DNA from 3 places in the Marinicellulosiphila megalodicopiae genome. Region 3 is predicted to be linked to each of the others. Evidence: predicted binding sites of a transcription regulator. Region 3 holds the regulator's gene; each other region holds the start of a gene.
The links. Region 3 encodes LexA, which represses DNA repair genes until DNA is damaged. Its sites were predicted from a motif close to TACTGTNTANNTANACAGTA; they were not measured.
Positions count from the first base shown of each region.

Region 1: the regulator LexA is predicted to act here: its motif matches at 3,379-3,398, upstream of umuD (translesion error-prone DNA polymerase V autoproteolytic subunit).
Region 2: the regulator LexA is predicted to act here: its motif matches at 6,270-6,289, upstream of recN (DNA repair protein RecN).

Region 1 covers NZ_AP023087.1:3,173,140-3,180,522, reverse strand. Annotated here, with positions in the region: gene leuA (2-isopropylmalate synthase) at 1-471, shown strand, start outside; gene TYM08_RS13760 (serine hydrolase domain-containing protein) at 663-1,847, opposite strand; gene TYM08_RS13755 (sterol desaturase family protein) at 2,040-2,771, shown strand; gene umuD (translesion error-prone DNA polymerase V autoproteolytic subunit) at 3,418-3,852, shown strand; gene umuC (translesion error-prone DNA polymerase V subunit UmuC) at 3,857-5,119, shown strand; gene TYM08_RS13740 (hypothetical protein) at 5,435-6,706, opposite strand; gene TYM08_RS13735 (hypothetical protein) at 6,932-7,102, shown strand; gene TYM08_RS13730 (DUF6998 domain-containing protein) at 7,181-7,383, shown strand, end outside.
Region 2 covers NZ_AP023087.1:4,063,230-4,070,612, reverse strand. Annotated here, with positions in the region: gene TYM08_RS17550 (glycosyl hydrolase) at 1-672, opposite strand, end outside; gene TYM08_RS17545 (EAL domain-containing protein) at 955-2,973, shown strand; gene TYM08_RS17540 (hypothetical protein) at 3,193-3,885, shown strand; gene TYM08_RS17535 (O-antigen ligase family protein) at 3,947-5,278, shown strand; gene TYM08_RS17530 (MAPEG family protein) at 5,305-5,703, shown strand; gene TYM08_RS17525 (hypothetical protein) at 5,740-6,144, shown strand; gene recN (DNA repair protein RecN) at 6,330-7,383, shown strand, end outside.
Region 3 covers NZ_AP023087.1:910,930-918,312, forward strand. Annotated here, with positions in the region: gene TYM08_RS03820 (hypothetical protein) at 82-546, opposite strand; gene TYM08_RS03825 (type II secretion system F family protein) at 735-1,628, opposite strand; gene TYM08_RS03830 (DNA polymerase II) at 1,625-4,093, opposite strand; gene lexA (transcriptional repressor LexA) at 4,531-5,130, opposite strand; gene TYM08_RS03840 (hypothetical protein) at 5,738-6,676, shown strand; gene hsdR (EcoAI/FtnUII family type I restriction enzme subunit R) at 7,139-7,383, shown strand, end outside.

The sequences.
Region 1 (7,383 bases), 2.3 Mb from region 3:
ATGCAGGTAGATTTTAGCCCGTATATTCAAGTCTTTGCTGAAAAAAGCGAAACAGAAGTGGGCTCAAAAGCCATTCATGAAATTTTCTGTGATACGTATTTACACTCAAAAACCGCGCCGAAAATTGGTGGGTATCAGCTTAAGCGTGAAGGCAATACCGACACATTAAACGCGCAGTTAACCCTAGACAAACAAAGCTTTGATATTAGTGGCAAAGGCAAAGGGGTTTTGGATGCATTTGTTAGAGCGTTAAGCGCCAAAATTGGCCATGACATTGTGTTACTTGATTACAATGAACACGCTTTGCCAAGTAAACAAGGCGCACAAAACGAACAGGCAGAAGCGGTGGCGTATGTGCAAATTAGCATTAATGGACATCGATATTGTGCGGCAGCCATTTGTGGTGATATTGTGACTGCATCGATGCAAGCGGTTTTGAATGCGTTTGGGCGTTGTGAGGTTGTTGTTTGAATATGTAGGGCGCGGATTCCATATCCGCCATCACAAACTATAAATAATTGAAGTAAATAAAAGGGTTTTTCGACAACCCCTCCAGAAACACCCAAATACGAAAAAAGTATTTGGGTGTTTCTAATCATTGCAATTTACCTAGTCATTGCACGATCCCAGAACAATCAATAAAACTCAGAATTTATTGCGTGTTACTTCTCTTCTAATTTTAAATATTCTTCGACATATTTAAAAATTTTATATTTACTAGGCACTTTTCTAACTTCAGTATTACACATTTGAACGTATCCAATTTTCTGCTCAGGTGACACCCAAAAATCGCTTGTCATAAGATCTAATGACTGCCCATTATGCGCATAAATAGTATTGTTTTTGTGTTTTTTAATAAAAAAGCCATTATCATATAAACCTATAGATGAGTTTTTAGTTTTATCCCTTGAATATTCTTTTAAAAATCCATTCCATACAGAATCACTATCGTTTGCATGATTAAGTACAGTCATCCATTTTGTAAAATCGTGTAATGATGTAATCACACCTGTGTCACCAAAAGATACTAGTGTTTCTACTAAACTTGAATAACCGTTACCATAAGGAGAAGGAGAATATCCTGTCGCAGCCCATTTTAATTCAGAAGAAGAATTATTGTGCACTGTGATATTTTCTAATTTATTGGGTTCAAAAATATAATGATTTGCCCAATGGTTTAAATCTTTTCCTGTAGCGATGTTAATAATATCGCCTAAAAATAAATACCCAGTATTACTATAAGTCGCATAAGTGCCAGGCTCAAAAGTGGGTGAAGGAAAGTTATTTAGTTCTTGTAGAACCGCTTTAACAATTTGTTCATGTGTAACGGGTAACCCCACTAGCAATGCACTTGTGATTTCGGGTGTTTGACCTATGGCTTTAAATAACTCTGTAGTCATCACTGGATCATTTACATAATCGGGTAAACCACTTTTATGTTCAATCAAATGAGATAAAGTGATTTTATCAAACCATGCTGGGCCATCTGGATAATATTTTATTAGCGTGTCGTTTGTGTTTATTACGCCATCTTTTTCTAATCTGAATATTACCGCTGCAGTAATATGTTTACTGATTGAGCCCATATTAAATTGGGTTTTTTTATCGTTTAACACGTTGTACTGGATATTGGCCATACCGTAATACTGTTCATGAATTAATTTACCGTCAAGGATAATTCCCACAGCACAGCCGGGCATATCACCTGTTATTTTTCCAAATTCACTTTTAAAGTTAGGTAATTGATTTTGTGCCTGTGCACCTAAAATACAGCCTAATAAACCAAATGAAATCAGTGTCTTTTTTAATAACGACTGCTTTTTTAAATTTTTTAATTGAAAATTCATAGTATTAAGCTCCTGTTTATACTTTGTTTATCGACCAGTGTAGATCGATTTGTAGTCTCAGAATAAGTTAAAACGTAGATGACAGCAACTGATTCAAAAGTACATGACATTTAACACAGACCATTGCACAATCCTAATGAAGGTTTATCATACCCTTTAGACCTTACTCCTTAATAAGACAAGTAAATAAGCATGCAAACAATTCTATCAACAATCAATCAGCTATTAAACTTTTGGGTGCATACACATTGGCTGATTGCTTTGGCTATGTCGACGCTGGTGAATATGGGGGTGTTTATCATCTGCGCGCTTTGCATTACTTGGCTCACACACTATTTAAATAAAGCAGTCGGGTTTGGTGAATACATTGATAAGCGTCCGTTAAAAGATGGCCAAAAGAAATTTGAGTTTAAAAATGGAATGTTGGCTTGTTTTATTTTTGCTGCTTTAAGTTTGTTAACTCGAATATGGCACGTAGATGTTTGGCCAAGCTCAATAATAGATTTTGTGTTGCAAGTCGTGATGTTTTCAGTGTTTTATGAAGTGTATTCTTATTTTGTTCACAGAGTATTGCATTTCAAACCCTTTAGAAAGGCGCATGGTGTTCACCATCGTTCAATGACAGTCACACCTTGGACTGCCTATAGTGTACATCCTATTGAGGCTTTTTTAATTGCCTGCAGTGCACCACTTTTTATGTTTATGTTTTCCTTGAGCTTAGGTGTAGCTTTGACTTTACATATTATTGGGATGGTGTTTAGTATTATGATTCATTCAAATTTTGATTTTTACTTTAAAGTGAAAATTGTTAATCACTTGAATGTATTTACTAAGTTTCATCAATATCATCATGAACTTGGTAATAAAAATTATGGATTTACTAATCAATTGTTAGATCGGTTATTTAAAACAAAATATAAGTAATCGTTAATTCAGCTGTTAGATTACTCTGCTTAGTAAACCTAAAATAAAACCAAAAAGGATATCCACTTTTAATCATTAAACACAAACCAAAGCCACTGGATCTCCAACGATTAAGCCGATGAAGATGACGAGTAGAATGGATAAAAAAGCAGCCACTTTTAACCATCAAGCACAAACAAAAGCCGCTGGATCTCCAACGATAAATCAGTTGAAAATGACGAAGGCAGTTAGCATTCTTTTTAAAAACAACGAGCTCAAATCTCGACCTCATACCTCACTAAAAAAATGCATCCCGAGCACGTATCATCTATGCATTGTAAATATAGCGATTATCAATAAGAGTAGGTCACAATCGTTTTTCTCAAAAAATCCAGCACCCCAGAAGCATAATAAAGAGCCTTGCCAGTGCAATTGTATCAACATCCTGAGTCCTTACTTGCGCTTTTTGAAATGAGCAAAGATGAGTATTAGGCTGTGCTGCACTTGATCAACTAAGCATCATGGCGAGCACAATTTGAGTAATTACGGATTGTGTTGAATGGATACAACTAAAGTTTGTTCACATTAATTGACAAAATCTCTGGTGCAAATCCTAAAAAAGAATATATACTGTATATCCATCCAGTATATGTAAAAAGGGGCAAGTATGAGTGTCTGGGTACTTGGCAGGGCGGATTCGTCTTTGCCTGCGTTAAAATTGCCAATGTTTTTAGAGCGTATATCTGCAGGTTTTCCATCGCCTGCTCAAGATTATATTGAACAAAGATTGGATTTAAATGAGCTTTGCATTGAGCATCCTGCTTCTACGTATTTTGTGCGTGTGCAAGGGGATTCAATGATTGAGGCTGGTATTTATACGGGGGATATTCTTGTGGTGGATCGATCATTAACCGCGTTACATAACCAAATTGTGATTGCTGGATTTGAGGGCGAACTCACTGTTAAACAGCTGTGTTTAAAACCTGTATTAAAGTTAATGCCGCGTAATAAAAAATATAGCCCAATTGTGATTCCACAAGGGGCGGATTTAGAAATATTTGGCGTGGTCACAAATGTGTTACGCAATTTAGTTAAGCAATAACAATATGTTTGCGTTGGTAGATTGCAATAATTTTTATGCCTCTTGTGAGCGATTGTTTCGTCCCGATTTAAAGTACACACCCATAGCGGTACTTTCAAATAACGACGGTTGTATTATTGCGCGTTCGGCGGAGGTAAAAGCATTAAATATAAACATGGCGCAACCGGTTTTTAAGTTGCGTCACCTTATTCAAAAACACGGTATTGTGTGTTTTTCTTCAAATTATCCATTGTATGCGGATTTATCAGCACGAGTGATGCAAACTTTAGAAGAGCTGGCCTGTGAAGTAGAAGTGTATTCCATTGATGAAGCGTTTTTAAATTTAAACGGGTTTGAAAAAAATAGTGACATCACCGAGTTTGGTTTGCAAATTAAACACACCGTTTATAAACACGTAGGGTTACCTGTTTGCGTAGGAATCGCACCGACTAAAACATTGGCAAAATTAGCTAACCATGCTGCTAAAAAATACCCGGCTACAAAATCAGTGGTATACCTTGACAGCCAAAAAAGAATTCAAAAATTATTGGCTTTGGTTGCGGTGAAAGATGTGTGGGGAGTCGGGCGGAAAATATCAAAAAAGCTTAACGATATTGGAATTTATACTGCAAAAAATTTAGCCGATAGTGATCCTAAATTGATGCGAAAAATATTTTCAGTGAATATCGAAAAAACCATATCAGAATTAAACGGTATTGTGTGTTTCAAGCTTGATGAGGTGCCTAATACGAAACAACAAATAATATGCAGTCGCTCGTTTAGTGAACGTGTATTGGATTATCAATCTATGCGCGAAGCAATGTGCAGTTATACCGTAAGAGCAGTAGAAAAATTACGCCAAGAAAAACAAAGCGCAAAAGTGATCAGTATTTCGTTACGTACCAGCGCACTTTCTAAAAACGACAAACAATACGCCAATTCCATTACAGGAAAACTGCAAATTGCCAGTGACGATACACGAGATTTTATTGAATTGGTTAGTCAACTATTACCCAGAATTTGGCGTGATGGATATCGTTATGCCAAAGCAGGGGTGATGATTTGCGATTTTTATGGACAAGTGATTCACCAAGAAGATTTGTTTGAGCCTACTACGCAAAAAACACGCCACCCAAATTTGATGAAAGTATTAGATGAAATTAATCAAACAGGCATTGGAAAAGTAAGCTTTGCCGCAGAAGGATTACAAAAAGGTTGGAGCATGAAACAGCAAATGCTTTCCCCTGCGTACACAACAAGATGGAGTGACTTGGCTTGGGTGCGTTAAATAGAAAACAAAATAAGAAAGGTGTAAATCAATACAGTAGACGGATATTTCATTAAGATAACCACAGGCATTAATATTTTTAAAATAACAGTCAAAACGTATTTAACAGCAACTCAATTGATAAAATTTTGAATGCACTCAGTAACAAAAACTTTGTTGCTGTAAATTAATAATTTAGCATGGATAATAATAATTTAATTTTTTTAGTGTCTATTTTTTTAGTATCTATTTTTTTAAAATTAAATATTTACAATATCATTACAGTAGAAAACTTGTAATGTGTAATGGAAAGTACAACGCCAAAATCTATGAATATCAGTGAATACTTTTTACTTTTTCTATATCAATCCATTTTTCTACGGATGTTTTAAAATGTTCAAATAAACCTTGTTCCAAATCATTATGAAAATCAATCGGGCTTGTAGAGTAAGTTGATTGGTTGATCTGTATTTCATAACTTGCCCTCATTGTAAAAGGGTGGGCTAATGAGCTTAAAGTTGTTAATGGCATTAAACTGATGCTTTTAACATTGTGTGTTTTTAGCTTATTACCAAATTCAGTGTCGAAGGCTGTCATGTTATTTATGTGATCTGAAAACTTAATGAAATATTGTAAATACTCCATATATTCAATGTCGGTATTGATATTAAAGTTGGCTTCGATATCAAAGGGTTTAAACGTGTCGGAAAAATTCTGCTTAAGCATGACAAGATTCGATCTTAATTCTATTCTTTGCTTGGGAGACAAAATAATTTGATCTTTGTTGTTTTTAAAATAGTCGATCGTCGTTTGTGGTAATGATTGAATAATGTGATTGTCGTAAGCTCCTTGATTGATTTTATGTGCAATTAGCTCGCGAAAGTCTTGCCAAAAATAATCCGATATTTCATTAAAATATCCGCTGACATTGATGTTTTCAAAGTAACAGTCAAAACTTAACCAATCTTTTTGCTCGACACTTGTCAGCGTTTCATCCATCTGTGCACAAATTTTGATTGATAATCTTTCTTTTAGCTGATTAATGATTGTACTAATAAATTCACTTGATCGCTCAATATTTTGCTGGACTTGTAGATTCCAAGCTTCTTTTAAATCCGTTGAAATCCAATAGGATATGGTTGTCATATTAAATGAGTTGAATTGCTTAGACACTGCTTTTGGTTTTACGTAATAGTCATTGAGTTGGTAATAACCGCCATCACTTTGTATTAGTTTTGAATAATTGTTTTGAATATAAGTGCATAAATCTACGGCTAACGAATTAGTCTGTTCAGCATCTATTGGTGTTTGGCTTTTTAAATTGATTTTAAATTGACCGCCAAGTTGAATGTCTTGACTCAATGTTTGAATACACTCAGTAAGATCAATCTGGGTTAAACATTCAGGCTGAGTATCACAGGTTAATTCAATATTTTGAGTGGTCAGCCATGCATTAATTAGTTTTACAAAAGGAATGCTCACTTCTAACAGTTGTTGCGTGGCTTCTGTATGGGCATTGGGTTCGAAATAAGACATGCTCATATTATTAGGCTGGATATAAAGGGTGTAAAACTTTAAATGTGCAAATGCTGAATCAATACCACTCATGTTGATGTCCTATGGAAGTTATTTGTAAACAATGCAGATTGCTATTAATGTGATGCTGACTTGTTTGTGTGCTGTAAAAATAATTATTTCGATGAATGATATAGTGTCCTTAAATCGTTATCAAACTCTATATGGTTATGCTAAATATTGAATGGTATTATCCAATTCTTAATTTCCTCTAATCATAACAAGCATTAAAACGACAAGTAGTTAACAGGAGCAACCATGTCCCAAACAAAAGTAAAATTCGAGTTCGAAAAAGAAACCAAAAACAGCGTACGTTATAAAGAAGTACCCGAAGAAGGCAAAGCGCCAATTGTGGGGTCTTTGTATGTACAAAAATGGTTTGCTGGAACAAGTAAAAACATAACGATCAGTATCGAAAAGAACGATTAAAACAATGATTACTGAACTCGTACTCATATATGTGCATGACAAGTTAAACATTGATTATCATTCTAGGAATAAATAAACATGGCTTTAAATCAGATGCAAACCATTCAATCTCTTGCAAATAACCTTAGTATGCTACAACAAGAGGTAGAGGTGTTTGGGATTGCTGCCACAGAAATAAGACATTTAGTAGGTCGTATTGGTGAATTGTATTCCTGTGTTATTACCAATGGTCAGATGGCGCCCAATACTAATGAAAAAGGATATGACGTAGTTTCAAGTAT
Region 2 (7,383 bases), 1.5 Mb from region 3:
GAAATCATAACCCATAATCGCAGGGGACTTACCTGTATCGTTTATGACTCGTTGCTCCATATCAACGCTGTCATCCCAAGTTAAATCCATGATGCCCGATAACATATGGTTGCCCCATTGAGATCGTAAATAGTCATACACTTGTTGTGTTTTATTATTTGCATTGGGGTTCACTAGATCAACTCTAATAGGAGTTTGAATATCATTACCCATCCCAGGACACATGGATTGAGATAAACATATGTTGTTATTTTCTAATCCCCAGCTTCCATTATCTGCAGCACATAAAGTGGTTTGTACTTCGCCCACTACGCAATAATCAAAATTCCCCACACCAGGATCAGAGTTACCTTGGTACATAATGCATGATGCGCTGTTTTCCCAGCCCCAACCATCGCCGTCAGGGTCACTTTCTGCGTTACGGCAATATGGACGACCTTCAGATGTGGCATTTGGAATGATGTCCATGGTTACTTGAGTGTCGGTTTTTGTATCTGTATTTGAATCAGTCATTGTTTCAGTTTGAGTCATTGACTGTGTTGCTGTTTCAGTTTGAGTCATTGACTGTGTTGTTGTTTCAGTTTGAGTGTTTGTATTTGCGTTTGGGTCGACAATGCAGCTTGCAAGTAGCATTTGCAAAACAGAAAACACTGTTAGATGGAATTTTTTCATAGAACACCGAGAGAGTTGGATTAGGGGTTGGATTAGAGTGTATTTTAAATTGAATTAAGAAAATTAAATGAGACATGAAATACATTGTATACAAATGATATACGCCAATATAACTTTAAGGGTATGTTTTATATGGCATGCGCTTTTGGTTTTTAGGGCTGGGTAAGCGTTTTGGTTTAATGTCATTGCTTCGTTTAATAGCGAGAATCCGTTCTTTGACTACAATTTGTATATATCTGTATTAATTTGTAAGTCTGATTTGAAGGCTTGAAAGGATCTTAAATGAAACTCGGTTCGCAACTGTACTTACTTGCCTTTGTGGTGGTGCTGTATTCTTTTTGTGCTTCTTTAGCCAATAACATAACCAGTATGAAATCTTATTTGGATGATCAATTAGCGTCACATGCTCAGGATGCAGCAAATAATTTGGGGTTAGCGATCACACCTTATTTAGATGAGCCTGGTTTGGTTGTGGCACAAACCATGTCTAATGCTGTGTTTGATAGTGGGTATTATTATAGCCTTGAGTTAGTACGGTCCGATGGAGAGGTGCTCCTTAAAAATAGTAATCCATTTGAGTTAGAAGGTGTGCCGTTTTGGTTTTTACATGTAATAAAATTGTCACCTCCAATTATGCAAAGTGAGGTTAATTCAGGGTGGTTGCCATTTGGTGTTTTAAACATTCAATCGCACCCAGGTAAAGCATATAGGGCATTGTGGCAGCATTTTAAACAATCACTTTGGGCCAGTGCGCTTCAATTTGTGTTTGTTTTAGTGGTGTCTTTTTTGTTTATAAGGGCCATAACTAGCACGTTACGCTCGATAGAAACCCAGGCAAATCGAATTTCAAAAAAACAGTTTGTTTTAAATGAAGTTAAGCCCTATAGCCGAGACTTGGCAGCTGTGGTGCATGCGATTAATTTTATGGCTAATAATATAAGACGCAGTTTTTCGGAGCACACGGCTAGTAATGAATCCCTGATTCGTGAAGCGTATATTGATAACTTAACTGGTTTGCCAAATCGTCGTTCAGCCAGTCAGCATTTTACAAATCAGCAGGCATTACGAGAGCAACATGATTCGCGTTTTTTATTGTTTTTAATTACGCTGCCTTCATTAAAAGAAGTGAATGAAACCGAAGGATATGGCGGCGGCGATGAATATGTGAAACAAGCTATAAGGCATGTGCAATCTGCAATGAAAAATATTTTAGAAGTTGTAGTGTTTAGGTTGTCTGGTTCAGAATTGTGTGTATCGGTGTTGGATCCAATATGTCAGCCCATTAATATTCAAAAGCAACTTTTAGAACATTTTAACGTAGAGCAAAGCAGTCGTTACCCAAATGGTTTTGCGCATTTTGTGTATGTTGATGTGAAAAGAGGTGAGGTTTTCTCGACTGTTTTGTCTCATTTAGATAATGGATTGACGCAAAAATTATTTATACCGACCGACCCTGCTAAAATTCATCAACAAATGGTGAGCAGTTCACGTTCTCGTTTGCAGTGGCAAAAACTGCTGCATCAATATATACAAAAAGATGAAGTGCTCGGGCTAAATAATAAAGACGATGGATTTTCTCATATAGATGCGCGTATGTTTGTGCAATACACGTTGAAATTAAAAGCGTTACTAAAAATCAGCACACAGCCTATTTTTGATCGAGAGCAAAAGACACTTTATGAGGAAACCTTTGTGCGGTTTATTGATGGCGCTGAGCAAGTACCTGTGCATGAAGTGTTTGCAGCGGCAGAACGCCTTGGTTTGGCCAATGCTTTGGAGCGAACCGTGGTGACGTTTATTATTAGTCAACTATTGCTTAATCCAAATAAAATGGTGCGTTATGGTATTAATATCAGTAATTTTGTTTTGCAAGATTTACAGTTTATAGATTGGTTAATTGAGTTGTTGTCACATTTTAAAGATGAATTGCCTTTGTTGGTTTTTGAAATTAACGAGTCAGCTGTGCTGGCTTCTACAGAGCATGCCAAAATTTTGATCAGTGAACTTAAGCGTTTAAATTTTTCTGTAGTAATTGAGCGGTTTGGTTCAAGTTTTGTATCATTTAAATATATTAAAAATCTTAATATCGATTATGTGAAATTAGATGGCGCGTTTATTGATGATATAGCACAAAGCGATACGCAGTTTTATATCCAAAGTACGACTGATATTTGCCATGGCATAGGTATAAAAGTGATAGCGTCTCACATTGAATCTAAAGAAAGTCAACAATTATGCCGTGGTTTTAATTTAGATGGTTTTCAGGGATTTGCTTTGCAGGGGTTATCTCAATTTAAATGAATGAGTTGATTGTTTTGCAGAATATGAATAATTGATCGGTGTTAGGTTTTATTGCAATTTGGTTGCATTAAATTAAGTCGTATTTTTTTAGTTTTCTATTGCAAAATATTCTTATAAACCTGATTAAAAAAAGCACAAAATCGCTACTACATCACATTTACATAGTATATACTTTGCGCCATTGAAACCTGACAAAATATAAACATTGAGGAAATAACCATGTTTAAAACATTAAAAATTACGGGACTAACAATCGCTTTGGCATTTAGTGCAAATAGCGCGATTGCTGCAATATCAGCTGAAGAGTTTAGTACACAAGTTTTACAAGCATTAGCAAATGGTGAAACGTTGCAATCTGTTGTTGATCAAGCATTGCTGGACAACCCAGAATCTGCTGATTTAATTATTGAGCAAGCAGTAAGTGAAGCTGGTACAGATATTGAACAAATTAAAAGTATAATGAAGTCTGCAAAAGAAAAAGGCGTAGAGTCTTCCGTTATTGCAAAAGCAGCAATTAAAGGCGCGCCATCATTTTCAAACGAAATAATCAATGAAGCCATAGCAAATGATGATAGTGAAGGCGCTTCATTAGCAATTTTAACTGCTGCTGCACAAACTGGAGTTGTTGATAACGATGAATTAACGGCCCTAGCGTTGACTAATAATTTAGATACAGATGCAGTAAATGCAATTACACAAGAATTCGCAGGCGCAGGCGGTAATCAAACAGTACCTGAGATTCCAGTTGAGCAACCAGTACAACCAGCACCAGCACCAGCACCAGCACCGGTAGTGGTTCAAAATGTTCAACCACCTGTAACTAATGCGCCGACACCTGTAAGACCAAGACCTTCAAATAGTAATTTTGGTAGCAACAGCAATACTGGTGCAAATACAGCATCACCTAATTAAATTTTAAATTTATTAAAAAAAGAGCCGCAGGCTCTTTTTTTTTACCTAAGAAAACGCATTTATGAATAGTATACAAATAGCAGGTTCGCAGCATTCAACTTGGATGGTCTGGTTGTTGGGTTTGGTTATGGTTTGGTCTCCCATACCACTTGGTAGTAATCGAATTTGGGCTTGGTCTTTATTAGAATTAATAATTTTTAGTCTGATGTTTTTGCATTTAGTTTTATGTTTCATTAAAAAACAAACCATTATTCAAAATCGTTTTACGTTTTATGTTATTAGCGCCCCTGTTTTGTTAGCTGGATTTTTGATGCTTCAATCCGTTTGTGTATTTCAATTTGTGTGTAGTGCTGATGTATATCAAACCCAACAATTATTTTTAAAAACTCTAGGGTTTATTTTTTTTATTATTTTGATTTGCCAATATATATATAATCAAAAAACACTAAGATTATTTTTAGGATTTGTTGTGGTTGCAGGCTGTATTCAAACTACTTATGGATCAGCAATTAATTTATTGGGTATTCAAGAGTCGATTGTATTTGGATTTAATGAAGGTGATCGAGCAAGAGGGTCGTTTGTTTATCAAAATCATTTTGCTAATTATTTGGGTTTGGTTTTGTGTTTGGCAATCGGGTTAATGCTAAGTGAATTAAAAACAGAAAAACAATTACTAAGTGGTAAGGCGCTATTACGTGATTTGCTTGAGATGTTATTAAGTAAAAAATTCATATTGCGTTTGGGTATTATCATTATGATAATCGGTTTGATCTTAAGCCGATCACGAATGGGGAACTCAGCATTTTTTGTTGCGTTTTTTATGGTTTCGATTTTTGCTATTTTTTATTATCGTAAACCGCCAATCACATTAAAGTGGATAGTATTGAGTATATTCATTATTGATATTATTGTGGTGGGAATGTTATTTGGTTTAGAAAAAGTAAAGGATCGAATTGTTGAAACCAGTTTTGCATCTGAAACTCGTGATGAAGTAGTGCGAGATAGTTTGCCAATTATCCAAGAGAATTTTTGGACAGGTACAGGCGGTGGGAGCTTTTATGGTGTATTTCCGTCCTATCAGCCCGAAGAGTATTCCTTGTTTTATGATCATGCACATAATGATTATGTACAATTTGCAGTTGAGTTTGGTGTGCCCATAACAATAATGTTGGGTTTATATTGTTTGTATGCGTTGTTCTTAAACTTTCAAACTATGCGACAGCGTAAAACAAAATTATACCAAGGTGTCGCATTTGGGTGCGCAATGGGTATCATCTATATGCTGATACATATTACGGTTGATTTTAATTTGCAAGCGCCTGCTAATGCATTATTGTTTTTAACGATTATTAGTTTGAGTTTTATTGTGCGTTATATTCCATCTAAAAATTAAATTTAATATTTTAAAAAGGTTTGACTATGTATCAAGAGTATTTTTTAACGTTTGTTGCATTAATTGTCATTGCATTTATTTTTCTTTTGAATGTCTTTATTTTTGATGCAACTTCAATTATCAAAAAACAACAACCAGGATTTCCAATTGAACCTAATCATGAGTCATTTTTATTTAGAAGTCATCGAGCATTAAGTAATTTAAATGAAACACTTTCGTTGTTTTTGATTTTAGCGTTTGTAGGGATTTTGATGCAAGTGAACTCAAATTGGCTGGGTTTCAGTGCGCTGGTTTATTCAATATCAAGATTTTTATATGTTGTTTGTTATTTGTTCAATATTAAATTGATGCGATCTATGTGCTTTGGAATTGGGCTTTTAGCTTTGTGTTGTATGTTCGTTGTTAATGTCTTTTATTTAATTTAGGCGTAGGTAAATGTTGACCTTGATGTGATGGATGGTGTGTCTGACAATATTACAGTTGGGCCAGTAATAAATATGGCGAAATATACCCTAGGTACTGACTCGATATCTTTATTTGGTTTGGGTGCGCGTGGCGAATACTTTATGGATGGCCGTGATGTAAACAGTTTTTATACAGCTGTTGAAATGACTTACGGTACTATTTCAACCGATGTGAGCTCGGTCGATTGTTCATTGTCTAATTTTGATGCCGTTGCATTTGGTGGTTATGCTTGGCGTTGGGATAGCGGTATGAGCGTTAAATTAGGTGGTGGTTTGCGTCAAACCGTTTATTTAGAAGATGCTTATGCTTGTGATGATGGCAGTACAGAAGGTGTTGGTTTTGAAACTGAAGGGATCATCACCGGATTTGGTTTAGATTTTACTGTTGGTAAAAGTTTCTAATAAAGCGTATTTATTAAACATTAACCCAAAAACAACGTGTTTTTGGGTTTTTTTATGCCTGTAGCAAATGCTCATAAGTGAGCTGCATATTTAAAATAAAAATCCCATTGCTTGAATTTTAACTATACTGTATAAATACACAGCTTAAATGCATTGTATTGTTTGTTTAACCAGTGGGATTGATTATGTTAACTCAACTATCTATTCGTAATTTTGTATTGGCTAAGGAGATTTTTCTAGATATTCAGTCCGGTATGACTGCTATAACTGGAGAGACCGGAGCGGGTAAGTCGATTTTATTAAATGCTTTAAATTTGACCTTAGGGGGGCGTGCCGAGCAAGGTATTGTTCGAAATGGCGAGGCGCGTGCAGATGTGTCTGCTAGTTTTGATATCAGAAATCAAACCATCGCTCATAATTGGTTGGTTGAACATGATTTAGATGAACAATTCGATTGCATATTACGCAGAACCATTGCAAAGGATGGGCGCAGTAAAGCGTTTGTAAATGGGCAACCTGTTACTTTGGTGCAGCTAAAAGAAATTGGTTCTATGTTGATTGATATACATAGTCAGCATCAACACCAAAGCTTATTAAAGGCAAGTAATCATAGGCGTCTTCTTGATGATTATGCGGGTAATGATTCCTTGGCAGCTTCTGTAAAAGACACCTTTTATAAGTGGAAAAAAGCCAATAATGAGCTCAATGAATTACTGCAAAATAGCGATGAATACCATGCTATGCGCCAACTTTTGAATTATCAAATTGACGAAATGTGTGAATTAGAATTATCGCCTGAACATATCGAAAAACTAGAAACGATACAAAAATCTCAAAGCCAAATTCAAAACACAATGCTGCATCTAGAGTCTGCGCAAAACATATTAAATGATGAGTCGTTTAATCCAGCGGCAGGTATTGCTCAATGTGAACGTCAAATTCTTCCCTTGTTAAAAATGTATCCCGAATTACAAGACACTCTTGAGTTATTACAAAGTGCGCAAATTCAAATTGATGAATCTTTAAATAATATTGAGCATTTTTCGCAAAATTTAGAAACCGACCCACAGGTGTTATTAGAGACAGAGCAGCAACTATCAACAATTTATGATTTAGCGCGAAAACATGGTGTGAGTGCGGATGCGCTTGAATCTCATTATAGTTTGTTGTGCGAGCAATTAGCGCAATTAGATAGCAGTGATGTGCAAATAACACAGCTTAAACCAAAGGTTTTAAAGT
Region 3 (7,383 bases):
AAAAAAATACCCATCATAATTTTATCTCGAATCCTATATTGCAATTCGCGGTTATTATAATGGGTTTTGTGGTTTTTTAAGTTATGCGCAGTTTAAAATTAAATTACGCTCTTTGTCATATTGTGCATCATTTAATGTACTACTTTGCCAAAGTTTGATCATCGCTTTTAATTTAGTTTGTTGGTGTGCAGGTAATGTTGTAGATAGTTTATTTTGTCTATAAATTTCAATGGCATGTAGGAATTCTAAACTTGCTTTTTTATCCTTAGTGGCTATTTCAATTAAGCGACCACGATACTCTAATTGGATAAGGTGAATATTTTTCTTTTGTTGAAAAAACAAATTTGTAATGTGTTTGCATTCAATGATTGTTTCTTTATTGGCATTGCCTGTTGGGTAAATAAATACTCGTAAATTAGTAACAAGTGCAAAGCCTTTTTTTCTTCCAAATAGTCCGTTATTTAAATCTGTGCTTTCAATAATATGTTCACCAGTAATGATTTGACTGCCTTTGAAGTAATATAATAGTGCGTTTGTAGATTTCATTGTACCTTCCAAATTAATAAATGGCCTCACCTTGAGGCGATGTTAACTATAGTCCAGAATTTTTAGTTATCCATTAAATTTTAAAATAATATCCATGTTTTTCATACATGTTTTTCATAAGTAGGTGTAAGTGTATATACAGTGGTAGATAACTTAGGTTTAATTTAAACAACTTATTAATGACACGCTTATAAAATGACACTAAGCGCAACACTTGCGGCAATCACAAATAATCCTTTTTGTAGAAGTTTTACCCAATCCATCAAAATGTCATCAATGTATTTTTGGTTATTGTCCAAATACACGCCCATCGTACTGTGCCAATCGCCTGTAGACTCGGCCGTTAATAATAATTGCTGACACTGATAAGACGCAGGTAAGTCCGCTTTAATAATACTTTGTGAAATACTAATACCTTGTTGGCAAAGCGAACTTGCCTTTAATAGCTTTTGTTTAAGCTCTTTAGATGTCATGTAGTTAGCAATTAACTTAAAGGCTGTGGCGTAATCAACGGAGCTTTGGCTAAGGTAATATAAACTGCTGATGCAAATCTGATCAAAAAACAGTTGATATTTTTTATTTTTTTGATGACTGTCCAGTTTGGTTAACCAATAAAATACGTCTTTTTTTAATAAGCTAAAAAAAATCTTAGTAATAAAATAAATGACACCAAGCTTTAATCCAATCATAAAAAACACATTCATTGCAGGCTGATCACTAAACAAATCCACCGCTGCTGTAGAAAGTATGGCAACCAGTAATATAAATAGAGGATACAGTAATTTACCTTTAACCAATTTAAGTCGGCTCTCTCGTTTGGTTTGTGCGCGCTCAATGGTTTGTAGTGCTTGATCCGTTTGTCCGCAACTTTCAGCGGCATGTAACCAGCTTGCTTGCTCTTTACTGATTAACTCATATTTAAATAATGCTTCAGACAAACTTTTGCCTTGATCAATATATTTAGCTGCATCTTTAAATTGTTGTGGGTGCGTTGAAATACTTGCCAGTTTTTTAATAGCGCTGGCAGGATCCATTCCTGCGCTCATTAATGTGCCTAAATCTCTAAAAATATTCTTTTTCATAAATTTAACTGTCCTTGAAACGATAGGGTTTGTTCAAAGTTACTACCAATAAATTGTAAAACATCATCGCAGATCGGTTGTATTTGTTTTTCAATGTACCAATCATAGTTTAATGGCGACTTGCTGTAATTAAAAATTTCGGGTCCATTGAGTGTCATGACATATTCAATTGGGCTGCCGCGCTGGTATTTAGCTTGTTCTGTTAAAGGAAGCTTCAATATTGCCTGTATATGTGGCGGAATCATTGCAGTAAATTCGCTTAATGGTTTACGTAAACGTTTTTTAAATAATAACTGGCTGTCTAGCTCTTTATTTTTAAGCTGAATAATTAACGTTTGCAGCAGTTCTTGTATTTTATCTTGATCCGTAAATACCAAAAAGAATAACTGTCGTTGCATCTTTTGTGCAACTTCTGTCCAATCACTGCGAACAGCCTCTAATCCTTTAAATATAATATCATCGGCAGTATGTTCGCCATGTTTTAAACCGGCATAGCGTTTTTTACTGCCTTTTTCCATACCACGAATTCTTGGCATGACAAAATGCTGATAATGCGCTTCAAATTCTAACTCTAAGTGACTTTGTATTTGGTGGCGTTGTTGTAACGCATCTTGCCAATATTGGTTTAATTCATTTTGTAAGGATTGTGCATATTCAGTAATGTCGGCACAAGGCTGACTTAAATGCACAAAAATAGAATCTGTATCCCCATAAATAACCTGTAAGCCTTTTTGTTCAAACCAACGTTTACTTTCAGTTAAAATTTGATGACCACGCAATGTTATGGAGCTGGGTAACTGATGATTAAAAAATCGACATCCTGGAGTACCCAAAACACCATAAAAAGAATTCATAATAATTTTGATAGCTTGAGAGCGAGCAGATAATTTATTTGCTTTTGCATCATCACGCGCAGCCCAAAGTTGAGTAATTAACTCGGGCAGTATTTGATTGCCTTTATTAAAAACCGCTTGGTTAAATCCTGCGATGTAATTGTGTTTGTCATCAATAATGGTTTCTTGTTGGTCATAGTTAGCCGACAGTTTTAAATCGTTTTGTGCAACGGCTAACCCTAATGGATCGACTTTAAATGTCTGAATAATACTTGGATAAAGGCTTTTATAATCAAACACTAAAATATTTTGATACAAACCCGCAATCGAATCAAACACATAACCGCCAGGGCTACCCACACCTTCAGGATCAATTGGTGTATTAGGTGCTACAAATCCTTTGCGATGTAATAAAGGTAAATAACGATAATCAAACGCTTCAACGGAGCCGCCTAATCGATTTAATGGCAGTCCTGTTAATTGTTCGCGCTGAAACAAATAACCAAATAAATCCGCCTTAATAAAAATTTCCCAAACCAAATCGCAATCTTCAATGTTGTAAGCAATAAAATCATCGGTTTGATCTTCAAATAAACGCACAATTTCTAAAGCGCGTTGCTCAGGGTGATCAATTAATTTACCTTTTCCTAAAAAGTGATTGGCAACAAAATCTAGCGAGTATTTATTTAGTTGGTAGGTTGTATTTTTTAAAGCATCAATGCCGTCAACTACCACGCGACCTTCAATGATTAATCGTTTGCTGTCATCGTCACGTCTACTTTGCCAAACAATGGTTTCTTGGTTTCGCCCAAGATTTAAAGGCACATTAAACTGTTTGGATTTATTTTGTAAAAAATTAAAATCAAAATCCACAACGGACCAGCCAATAATAATATCGGGATTAACCGATAAAAAATAAGCCACAAATTCACGTAATAGCTGCGCTTCATCCAAACAAATATGAATGTATTCATCATCAGTTGAAAACTTAGGTGTCGATAAAATAAATACATCACGTTGCAAACTTAAATTATTAGGGTACTGATAGCTGGTACAAGCAATCGATAGTAAGCGTTCATCCACAATGGAAGTCTCAATATCTAAAGACATCACACAAAACTCAATGTGATCAAAATGATCCACAGATTTTAATTTTGGATTATGAATAACAGAAAAATTAGGATGGGATTTGCTTGGCCTGAACTTATTAGCAGAAGGTTGTGCTTCATTACATTGAATCATCGCACTTGCGTGAATGAAACGCTCCATTAAATATCGTGACGCAGGATTAACATCAGACTCAAATGTTTGAATATCAGCAGAGCTTAATGCTTGTCTAGCAAGGTAAATCTGCTTTTGACTATTAAAATAGATGGCGCAAACCGGATTAAAATGAAAGCTTTGTAACTCAACCGGTTTAATCGACCAGCTTTGTTTGTTGGGTAATACTCGGGAGATAATATCAAAGGCTTGTTGTGAATGTTGCTGCTCAATAAAAAATAAAGGCTTCTCATCATCGATGATTACTTTGGCCACTTGGTCATGAGTTTTGAAATAAAAGGTTAACACCAATTGCTCGTTAATATCTTGCCAAGATTTTTGCAATAAAAAACCAGACAGAATATTAGACAAAACACACCTCTATTTTTAAATGGACAAATAAAAACAGATTAACAGAAAAATCATTAACCCATAAATAATAAAACCGCAAAATAACGAATTATTTGCGGTTAAGTAACATCTTGTAGCTGAGCCTATTGTAGCTGAGCCTAAGCGAATTCAGTTTATTTTGCTACTAATTTTAATTGTCATTAAATTTGTGCAGTTCGAGCCAAGAAATGTGAGTTTGCCTCTAAGTTAAGTAGTCTGTAAATACTTAGTATCTCCACCAATTCAGCTTGCGCCAAACTTTGTACAGGGCAAGGCTAAAAAATGTGAGTTTAAGTGTAAATACTCAGCACATCCTATGTTTCGCCTTGAGGGCCGACTATTCGTCGTTAAAGCTTGTTCCAGACAAGTTTTTAATCATTTTTTAAACGCAGTAATGTGCAAAGTTTGGTGTGATCTGGTTAGACTTGGCGTCTGATAACGCCTACATACACCCCTTCCACTTCAAAATGGCAAGAAGTTGTATCCACTTCAATCACATTAAACTCTTCGTTTTCTGGGTGCAGATATATCACATTGCCCTTACGTTCGTAGCGCTTAACCGTTACATCTTCATCAATACGCGCAATCACAATATCACCATTTCGAATGCGATCGGTTTTATGTACACCAATCAAATCATCTTCATAAATGCCAATATCTTTCATGCTCATACCCTGTACACGCAACAAGTAATCGGCGCTTGGGTAAAACATATTACCGGGCAAATTCAAATACTCATCAATATGCTCAGTGGCCAGAATAGGCGAACCTGCTGCCACACTACCAACAATCGGCAAGCCTTTATCTTTTTCAACAATCTTAATACCACGGCTAGCGCCCGGTAAAATCTCAATTGCTCCCTTACGCGCAAGGGCTTTAATGTGTTCCTCTGCGGCATTAGGAGACTTAAAACCTAAAGTCGTCGCAAGCTCAGCGCGAGTAGGAGGAAAACCGGTTTCTTCAATACTGGATTTAATTAAATCCAAAACCTGCTGTTGACGAGTAGTAAGTTTGATCATAAAAGCTCCAAAAGACTGTGAGTATATACATTGATGTAAGTATATACAGTAATCTGGTGATGTAAACATAGGATTTGAGTTTGTTGCTGGTTAAGTGTGTGCCACATTATAGTTTGGCCACCTGCTCAAACTATGGTGTGGATAAACAACAAGTTTGGCCAAATGAGTCTGAGTGTGAAATTCATAGTTTTAAGAAATAGTAATTTCTTTGAAGTTGAATGTTTGTTAATTGGGTTAGTTGCTAGCTCAACATTTTATTTTGATTAACAATTACAATCCTGTCCGAAAAAGGCCATCGATTTTCGGACAAATTTAATTTTTACAACTCACTAAAAGCCTTGATATTAAAGGCTATTAATTAAAAATGTTTAAGGGTGGGTGTTTGGATTTTCTTAAAAATACATCAAGCTTCTAATTTGGAAGTAGGGTTGATAAGCTCTAGAAATATCTTATAAATTTAAATGAGTGTCTCTTTTAAATTTGTCATGAGCAGCTACCCAATATTTACGTTGTGGAGCATAAAAAGTATAATCACGGCATTTACTCAATCCTTACCCAACTCTTACCTAATCCATCAATTTCTGCATATCTGGTATAAAATAAAATTATGAAAAAAAATAAAAAAGTACAAAAGCGATTTACAGGCCGAGGCCCAATTGCACGAAAGTTGATTGAATCAGCAGCAACACAATTAAAAAACAAAATTACCCACATCCAACAATGGCAAGAAGGGAAGTTTACTGCAGAGCAATATCAAAAAAGCATCGTCAGCGAAAAACAACTAAGCGATTTAGATCCATTGCATGCCTTGTATATGTATGCCCAAAACCAACTTTCTGTACTCATTGAGCAAGTTGGTCAATTTCCATCACTTGAAAAATTAACAGCCCCCTACGCTCATGCCGTTGATGAATATTTACCATCAGGGCCACCTAGTAGCCCCATCACAAAATCTTATTTTACATGCTGGGGTGCGTTTGACTTAAGTACACAGGGGGCAAAAAAAGAAACGTTATGCACCGTCGCTACGGATTTTTGTAAATTTATCAATGCCGATAACAGCTATATTGATATTTTTGAGAAAATGCAATCATCATCAATGGGGATTTATAAACATTTAGGACAATCAGGCAAGTTCATTAATTTAAAAGAATTAGTCACCAATAAAGAAATCAAAGTAATTTGCCCTTCAGGTTATAATGGTCGATCAGGTGAAATTTGGCTGGCTCGAATTTTCCCAGCGTTATTTGATCATATTGATTACAGTGTTGTTTTTACCACCCCTTATGTACTTGGAAATCAGAATCAAGACGATCATCAAGTCGAAAAAAATTGGTTAGATTTTTTTGAAAGAAATATGAAAAACACTAAACAAAAACAAAGTGTTGCGTCTTATAATGAAATCATGAAATATGGTTTAAGCACTAATTATTGGAATGAATACATATTTCTCGCTTATAAAAATTTCCAACCCAACGTGGTTTTTCTTGAAGGAATGCCTGATATAAAATCCAGCCTGCCGTTACATGAATTGGCGCGTGATTAATCAGTATTCAATAATTAAAAAAGCTTACTCAAATCCGTGAGTAAGCAAACTCCTAAAAGAAATAAGCCTTAGCATTTAATTTCAATGGCCAATAATACGAAGCAGTGCCATTTCTGCATTCCAGTCCAAATTTACAAAATTAAATCAATTCGAGTTTTAAGCTAAATATCATATCTAAATTAATACTCTAAAGAGTGTGTCCTTGTTGTCCTTGTTGTCCTTGTTGTCCTTGTTGTCCTTGTTGTCCTTGTTGTGTCGGTGTGGAATTTTGGGCCCGACACTGATATTTTTTGCTGAAAAAGTGGATGTTTTTAGGATTTTTTAAAGTTTGCGAGATTACAATTAGTCCTCTTACACGCAACTATCACCAGCAACAAAATCAAGCTTTCACCAATACTTCATCAAATCCACATATATGATATAGTCGACGCACTTTTTACATGATCTTGCGGCTTTATTAAAATGGATAAAAAACAGCTTTCTGAATCGGACATCATTTCTAAATTCATCATGCCTTCGGTCGAATCCTCAGGTTGGGACTCTATGAATCAAATCAGGCAAGAAGTGTCTTTGCGTGACGGTAAGGTGATTGTGCGCGGTCAAATTGGTATGCGCCAAACTGTAAAGTCTGCAGATATTGTGCTTTATCATAAGCCTAATATGCCTTTGGCGGTGATTGAAGCAAAAGCGAATAAACACGAGATGGG